DNA from 3 places in the Pseudalkalibacillus nanhaiensis genome. Region 2 is predicted to be linked to each of the others. Evidence: a T-box and tRNA genes for the amino acid it is inferred to sense, from the RefSeq annotation. Region 2 holds a T-box; the other regions hold tRNA genes.
The links. The T-box of region 2 lies ahead of thrS (threonine--tRNA ligase). A T-box ahead of a tRNA ligase gene usually reads a tRNA of that ligase, here a tRNA-Thr.

Region 1 (2,247 bases), 1.1 Mb from region 2:
GAAATTCTAACCCAGAACCGTGATCCGGTTCGGAGACAGTGTCAGGTGGGCAGTTTGACTGGGGCGGTCGCCTCCTAAAGTGTAACGGAGGCGCCCAAAGGTTCCCTCAGAATGGTTGGAAATCATTCGCAGAGTGTAAAGGCACAAGGGAGCTTGACTGCGAGACCTACAAGTCGAGCAGGGACGAAAGTCGGGCTTAGTGATCCGGTGGTTCCGCATGGAAGGGCCATCGCTCAACGGATAAAAGCTACCCTGGGGATAACAGGCTTATCTCCCCCAAGAGTCCACATCGACGGGGAGGTTTGGCACCTCGATGTCGGCTCATCGCATCCTGGGGCTGAAGTAGGTCCCAAGGGTTGGGCTGTTCGCCCATTAAAGCGGTACGCGAGCTGGGTTCAGAACGTCGTGAGACAGTTCGGTCCCTATCCGTCGCGGGCGCAGGAAATTTGAGAGGAGCTGTCCTTAGTACGAGAGGACCGGGATGGACACACCGCTGGTGTACCAGTTGTTCCGCCAGGAGCATCGCTGGGTAGCTACGTGTGGACGGGATAAGTGCTGAAAGCATCTAAGCATGAAGCCCCCCTCAAGATGAGATTTCCCATCGCGTCAAGCGAGTAAGATCCCTCAGAGATGATGAGGTTGATAGGTCTGGTGTGGAAGCGTGGCGACACGTGAAGCTGACAGATACTAATCGATCGAGGACTTAACCACAAAACTTAAACATCGAAGATGTTTTCAAGAAACGTTATCTAGTTTTGAGGGAATAGGATTCCCTAACAAAATAGTCTGGTGATGATGGCGAAGAGGTCACACCCGTTCCCATGCCGAACACGGAAGTTAAGCTCTTCAGCGCCAATGGTAATTGGGGGCTTCCCCCTGTGAGAGTAGGACGTCGCCGGGCTTTATATATGGAGGATTAGCTCAGCTGGGAGAGCACCTGCCTTACAAGCAGGGGGTCGGCGGTTCGATCCCGTCATCCTCCACCATTTATTATAATAACGCTGGCCTAGCTCAATTGGTAGAGCAAGGAGCATGACAGCTGATGAATTAGCTGCGACTTGTCTCGACGCAGTCTACAACGAAGCAGTTCGTGTAGAGGAAGAGACACAAATTGAACAGACTTCTTTTAACAACGCTGGCCTAGCTCAATTGGTAGAGCAACTGACTTGTAATCAGTAGGTTGGGGGTTCAAGTCCTCTGGCCAGCACCATTCCGAGCCATTAGCTCAGTCGGTAGAGCATCTGACTTTTAATCAGAGGGTCGAAGGTTCGAGTCCTTCATGGCTCACCACTTTTCATCTAAATAGATTTGCGGGTGTGGCGGAATTGGCAGACGCGCTAGACTTAGGATCTAGTGTCCTTGCGACGTGGGGGTTCAAGTCCCTCCACCCGCACCATTTGCGGAAGTAGTTCAGTGGTAGAACACCACCTTGCCAAGGTGGGGGTCGCGGGTTCGAATCCCGTCTTCCGCTCCATTACTGCCGGGGTGGTGGAATTGGCAGACACACAGGACTTAAAATCCTGCGGTAAGTGATTACCGTGCCGGTTCAAGTCCGGCCCTCGGCACCATTTTCGACAACGTCTTCAAATCATATAAAATGCGCCCGTAGCTCAATTGGATAGAGCGTCTGACTACGGATCAGAAGGTTAGGGGTTCGACTCCTCTCGGGCGCGCCATTTACGGGAAGTGGCTCAGCTTGGTAGAGCACCTGGTTTGGGACCAGGGGGTCGCAGGTTCAAATCCTGTCTTCCCGACCATTCCGTTTTTAGATATGGGGCCTTAGCTCAGCTGGGAGAGCGCCTGCCTTGCACGCAGGAGGTCAGCGGTTCGATCCCGCTAGGCTCCACCATAGTTCTTTGAAAACTGAACAAAAGCCAAGCGTGAAACGGGTTTTTAATAAACCCTGAATCAATTTCGATTTACATTTATGAGCAAGACAAACTTTACTTTATTGGAGAGTTTGATCCTGGCTCAGGACGAACGCTGGCGGCGTGCCTAATACATGCAAGTCGAGCGGATCAATGGGGAGCTTGCTCCCCTGAGATCAGCGGCGGACGGGTGAGTAACACGTGGGCAACCTACCTGTAAGACTGGGATAACTCCGGGAAACCGGGGCTAATACCGGGTAACACCTACCTCCGCATGGAGGAAGGTTAAAAGATGGCTTCTCGCTATCACTTACAGATGGGCCCGCGGCGCATTAGCTAGTTGGTGGGGTAAGAGCTTACCAAGGCGACGATGCGTAGC
Region 2 (2,247 bases):
CGATCTTGCCCTGACGATTGATTTTGATTCCCGGGATCCGGTTTGTGACATGCTAAAACCGACGTTATTGAACTTTTTCGCCGAGCATATCATACGGACAAGAGAGGACAGCTGGATTATCCGTATATTAGAGCACACCTATTATTTTCAGGATAAAGAAGAACAATCACAGATCCTGCCGATTGTCCGTTGCTTGTTAGATGGGCATGGAGATGACATTCCCGCAGTGAGGGAATTGCCACGGAGAGAGGATGTCATTGTGGAAGCGTTGGAAGTGCTCTTCGATTGTGACATGGTGTTTTCTTATGAATCCTTCTTGCAATTTCGATTGAAGTCATACCGGGAACTCCTTCAAACCTATATTGAATGCGCCATTGATGAATTCAAACTGGAGCAGGAATACCAGGAGTACATTCATCAATTGAGACAATATGTCAAAACCCGGGTCTCTCTGTTCTCTATCGTTTATCTCAAGCATGAGCCTGACAGGTTCAGGGTATACAACGAGCATGATTATGAGTTGAAGCAAGAAGACATCAACAGTTTGATGCTGGATGAACAGAAACGATTTGAAGATTTTGCTGGGCCGGATGTTTTGAAACTGTTGATTGAAATCGCCCCTTCGAAAATTTATCTCTTCACAGATGAAACAGATGCCACCTTGCACCAAGCGATTCAAAATATTTTTCAGGAACGGGTCAAGTTTTTTCCTTGTAGTAAGTTTGAGGATCGCCAGCAAAAACTTTAATGTGTCTGAATAAAGGCTTGATTTTCTTTGGTGAAGTGAATATAATACTACATAACAATAAGCTACATTACCAAAGTATCGATGAGGACATGAGCCTTTTTACAGACTGGTTACCAGAGAGGAGAGCCTTAGCTGAAAGCTCTTCACCATGTCAGAAGGACTTACCACCTCTGAACTTCAACGGGGAATTTTGAAGTATCCGTTGACGGCGAATGACCGTTAAACATTCCAAGTGCTGATTCGTATTTTTCACATACGATCGGAACGAGGGTGGAACCGCGAGTACAACACTCGTCCCTTTCTTAGGGACGGGTGTTTTTTATTTCTTTCGGTTGCTAGCCGCATAGAGAAATGGAATCCGTAGTGGTAGTGATTACGTAAATTGTAGGAGTGAGAACCATGTCTAAAGTAAACATTACGTTTCCAGACGGAGCTGTAAAAGAATTTGATAAAGGCGTAACAACAGAAGATATTGCGGCGTCAATCAGCCCCGGTTTGAAAAAGAAGGCAATTGCCGGAAAGCTTGACGATCAATTGCTCGATTTACGTCAACCGATTGAGCGTGACGGTGCAATTACGATCATCATGCCGGACTCTGAGGAAGGTCTTGAAATCATCCGTCACAGTACAGCTCACTTGATGGCTCAAGCAATCAAGCGTGTATTTAAAGATGAAAAGATCCAGCTCGGTGTTGGGCCTGTCATTGAGAATGGATTCTACTATGACATCGATATGGAGTATCGTCTGACTGAAGAAGATTTTCCGAAAATCGAAAAAGAAATGAAGAAAATTGTAGATGAAAATCTCGAGATTACACGTGAAGAGGTCAGCCGTGAAGAAGCGATCCGCCGTTACAAAGAAATGGGCGATGAGCTGAAGGTGGAACTCGTTGAAGCCATTCCAGAAGGAGAGCCGATTACGTTCTATCACCAGGGAGAGTTTTTCGACCTTTGCCGTGGTGTACACGTTCCTCAAACAAGCAAGTTGAAAGTGTTCAAACTGATGAACATTTCAGGCGCTTACTGGCGAGGCGACAGCGATAATCAAATGCTGCAACGTGTTTACGGTACTGCGTTCAATAAGAAATCCGAGCTAGAAGAGCACCTTCATTTCTTGGAAGAGGCGAAAGAGCGTGACCACCGTAAACTTGGAAAGGAACTCGAGATCTTCACGATTTCACAAAAAGTCGGGCAAGGCTTGCCGATCTGGCTGCCGAAAGGTGCTACGATCCGCCGTGTCATCGAGCGTTATATCGTTGATACAGAAGTGAAGCTCGGTTATGATCACGTATACACGCCGCACCTTGGTAGCGTTGAGCTCTATAAGACATCTGGACACTGGGACCATTACCAGGAGGACATGTATCCAGCGATCGAGATGGAAAATGAACAGCTCGTGCTCCGTCCGATGAACTGTCCGCACCATATGATGATTTATAAGAATGCAATGCACAGCTACCGTGATCTTCCGGTTCGTATCGCTGAACTGGGTACGATGCA
Region 3 (2,247 bases), 1.2 Mb from region 2:
ACAGGATAGGTAGGAGCCTTAGAAGCCGGACCGCCAGGTTCGGTGGAGGCGTCGGTGGGATACTACCCTGACGGTATTGAAATTCTAACCCAGAACCGTGATCCGGTTCGGAGACAGTGTCAGGTGGGCAGTTTGACTGGGGCGGTCGCCTCCTAAAGTGTAACGGAGGCGCCCAAAGGTTCCCTCAGAATGGTTGGAAATCATTCGCAGAGTGTAAAGGCACAAGGGAGCTTGACTGCGAGACCTACAAGTCGAGCAGGGACGAAAGTCGGGCTTAGTGATCCGGTGGTTCCGCATGGAAGGGCCATCGCTCAACGGATAAAAGCTACCCTGGGGATAACAGGCTTATCTCCCCCAAGAGTCCACATCGACGGGGAGGTTTGGCACCTCGATGTCGGCTCATCGCATCCTGGGGCTGAAGTAGGTCCCAAGGGTTGGGCTGTTCGCCCATTAAAGCGGTACGCGAGCTGGGTTCAGAACGTCGTGAGACAGTTCGGTCCCTATCCGTCGCGGGCGCAGGAAATTTGAGAGGAGCTGTCCTTAGTACGAGAGGACCGGGATGGACACACCGCTGGTGTACCAGTTGTTCCGCCAGGAGCATCGCTGGGTAGCTACGTGTGGACGGGATAAGTGCTGAAAGCATCTAAGCATGAAGCCCCCCTCAAGATGAGATTTCCCATCGCGTCAAGCGAGTAAGATCCCTCAGAGATGATGAGGTTGATAGGTCTGGTGTGGAAGCGTGGTGACACGTGAAGCTGACAGATACTAATCGATCGAGGACTTAACCACAAATTAATGAACGCTGACTAACAACGTCACGTCCTGTGACAACGTCAGCACTAGCACATCCTGTGCGTCGTGTTTTCAAGAAACGTTATCTAGTTTTGAGGGAATATTTATTAAAAAAAGCCCTTGAAATTCTGTTTAGAATTTAGTATTATATATCTTGTCCTTACTAAGGATTGTGATTGTGGATCATTTTGAAATGGTCTGGTGATGATGGCGAAGAGGTCACACCCGTTCCCATGCCGAACACGGAAGTTAAGCTCTTCAGCGCCAATGGTAATTGGGGGCTTCCCCCTGTGAGAGTAGGACGTCGCCGGGCCAACCTATTTTATTTCAATGAATATTCCACAGTAGCTCAGTGGTAGAGCTATCGGCTGTTAACCGATCGGTCGCAGGTTCGAGTCCTGCCTGTGGAGCCATATGCTTCCATAGCTCAGCAGGTAGAGCACTTCCATGGTAAGGAAGAGGTCAGCGGTTCGAACCCGCTTGGAAGCTCCATCATATTAAATAATGGCCCCTTGGTCAAGTGGTTAAGACACCGCCCTTTCACGGCGGTAACACGGGTTCGAATCCCGTAGGGGTCACCATCTATCGGAGGATTAGCTCAGCTGGGAGAGCACCTGCCTTACAAGCAGGGGGTCGGCGGTTCGATCCCGTCATCCTCCACCATTGAAACACATGAATATTACGCTGGCCTAGCTCAATTGGTAGAGCAACTGACTTGTAATCAGTAGGTTGGGGGTTCAAGTCCTCTGGCCAGCACCATCTTTACTTGAAAACAGACTATTTAGTCTTTTTTTATTGGAGGGGTAGCGAAGTGGCTAAACGCGGCGGACTGTAAATCCGCTCCCTCCGGGTTCGGCGGTTCGAATCCGTCCCCCTCCACCATTTTTATTACAATACATCGATGAGTAAGATTCATTCATAACATGAGCCATTAGCTATGAACGATACAACGTTGAGCTAACGGTGAATTGTCCTGACGCAGCCTACTACGATAGTATAGATTGTAGAGGAAAGGACACAGTTTGAATAATCTACGGGAGCCATTAGCTCAGTCGGTAGAGCAACGAACATAACTTCATTGACTTAGCTATGAGTTGTCGCGACACAGCCTTCTACCATGTGTTGCTTGTAGAGGAAGGGACATAAAGGTAAGTAAACTTCATTCATAACATGAGCCATTAGCTCAGTCGGTAGAGCATCTGACTTTTAATCAGAGGGTCGAAGGTTCGAGTCCTTCATGGCTCACCAGTTTAATCCTTCTGAGTTTAGAAAAGATGCGTTTGGTTATAATTGAAAATATGCGGGTGTAGTTTAGTGGTAAAACAAGAGCCTTCCAAGCTCTGGTCGTGAGTTCGATTCTCATCACCCGCTCCATGGGGCCTTAGCTCAGCTGGGAGAGCGCCTGCCTTGCACGCAGGAGGTCAGCGGTTCGATCCCGCTAGGCTCCACCATTAC

Region 1: it has a tRNA-Thr gene. The T-box ahead of thrS (threonine--tRNA ligase) is inferred to sense a tRNA for this amino acid. The anticodon was not compared.
Region 3: it has a tRNA-Thr gene. The T-box ahead of thrS (threonine--tRNA ligase) is inferred to sense a tRNA for this amino acid. The anticodon was not compared.

The regions. Positions count from the first base shown of each region.
Region 1 is NZ_CP143541.1:105,321-107,567, forward strand. It holds rRNA gene V1497_RS00530 (23S ribosomal RNA) at 1-711, shown strand, start outside; rRNA gene rrf (5S ribosomal RNA) at 786-901, shown strand; tRNA gene V1497_RS00540 (tRNA-Val) at 911-986, shown strand; tRNA gene V1497_RS00545 (tRNA-Thr) at 1,135-1,210, shown strand; tRNA gene V1497_RS00550 (tRNA-Lys) at 1,215-1,290, shown strand; tRNA gene V1497_RS00555 (tRNA-Leu) at 1,311-1,396, shown strand; tRNA gene V1497_RS00560 (tRNA-Gly) at 1,400-1,474, shown strand; tRNA gene V1497_RS00565 (tRNA-Leu) at 1,480-1,568, shown strand; tRNA gene V1497_RS00570 (tRNA-Arg) at 1,600-1,676, shown strand; tRNA gene V1497_RS00575 (tRNA-Pro) at 1,681-1,757, shown strand; tRNA gene V1497_RS00580 (tRNA-Ala) at 1,774-1,849, shown strand; rRNA gene V1497_RS00585 (16S ribosomal RNA) at 1,949-2,247, shown strand, end outside.
Region 2 is NZ_CP143541.1:2,644,316-2,646,562, reverse strand. It holds gene ytxC (sporulation protein YtxC) at 1-748, shown strand, start outside; T-box leader at 818-1,050, shown strand; gene thrS (threonine--tRNA ligase) at 1,148-2,247, shown strand, end outside.
Region 3 is NZ_CP143541.1:177,456-179,702, forward strand. It holds rRNA gene V1497_RS00985 (23S ribosomal RNA) at 1-789, shown strand, start outside; rRNA gene rrf (5S ribosomal RNA) at 990-1,105, shown strand; tRNA gene V1497_RS00995 (tRNA-Asn) at 1,131-1,205, shown strand; tRNA gene V1497_RS01000 (tRNA-Thr) at 1,209-1,284, shown strand; tRNA gene V1497_RS01005 (tRNA-Glu) at 1,299-1,373, shown strand; tRNA gene V1497_RS01010 (tRNA-Val) at 1,380-1,455, shown strand; tRNA gene V1497_RS01015 (tRNA-Thr) at 1,476-1,551, shown strand; tRNA gene V1497_RS01020 (tRNA-Tyr) at 1,590-1,674, shown strand; tRNA gene V1497_RS01025 (tRNA-Lys) at 1,965-2,040, shown strand; tRNA gene V1497_RS01030 (tRNA-Gly) at 2,093-2,166, shown strand; tRNA gene V1497_RS01035 (tRNA-Ala) at 2,168-2,243, shown strand.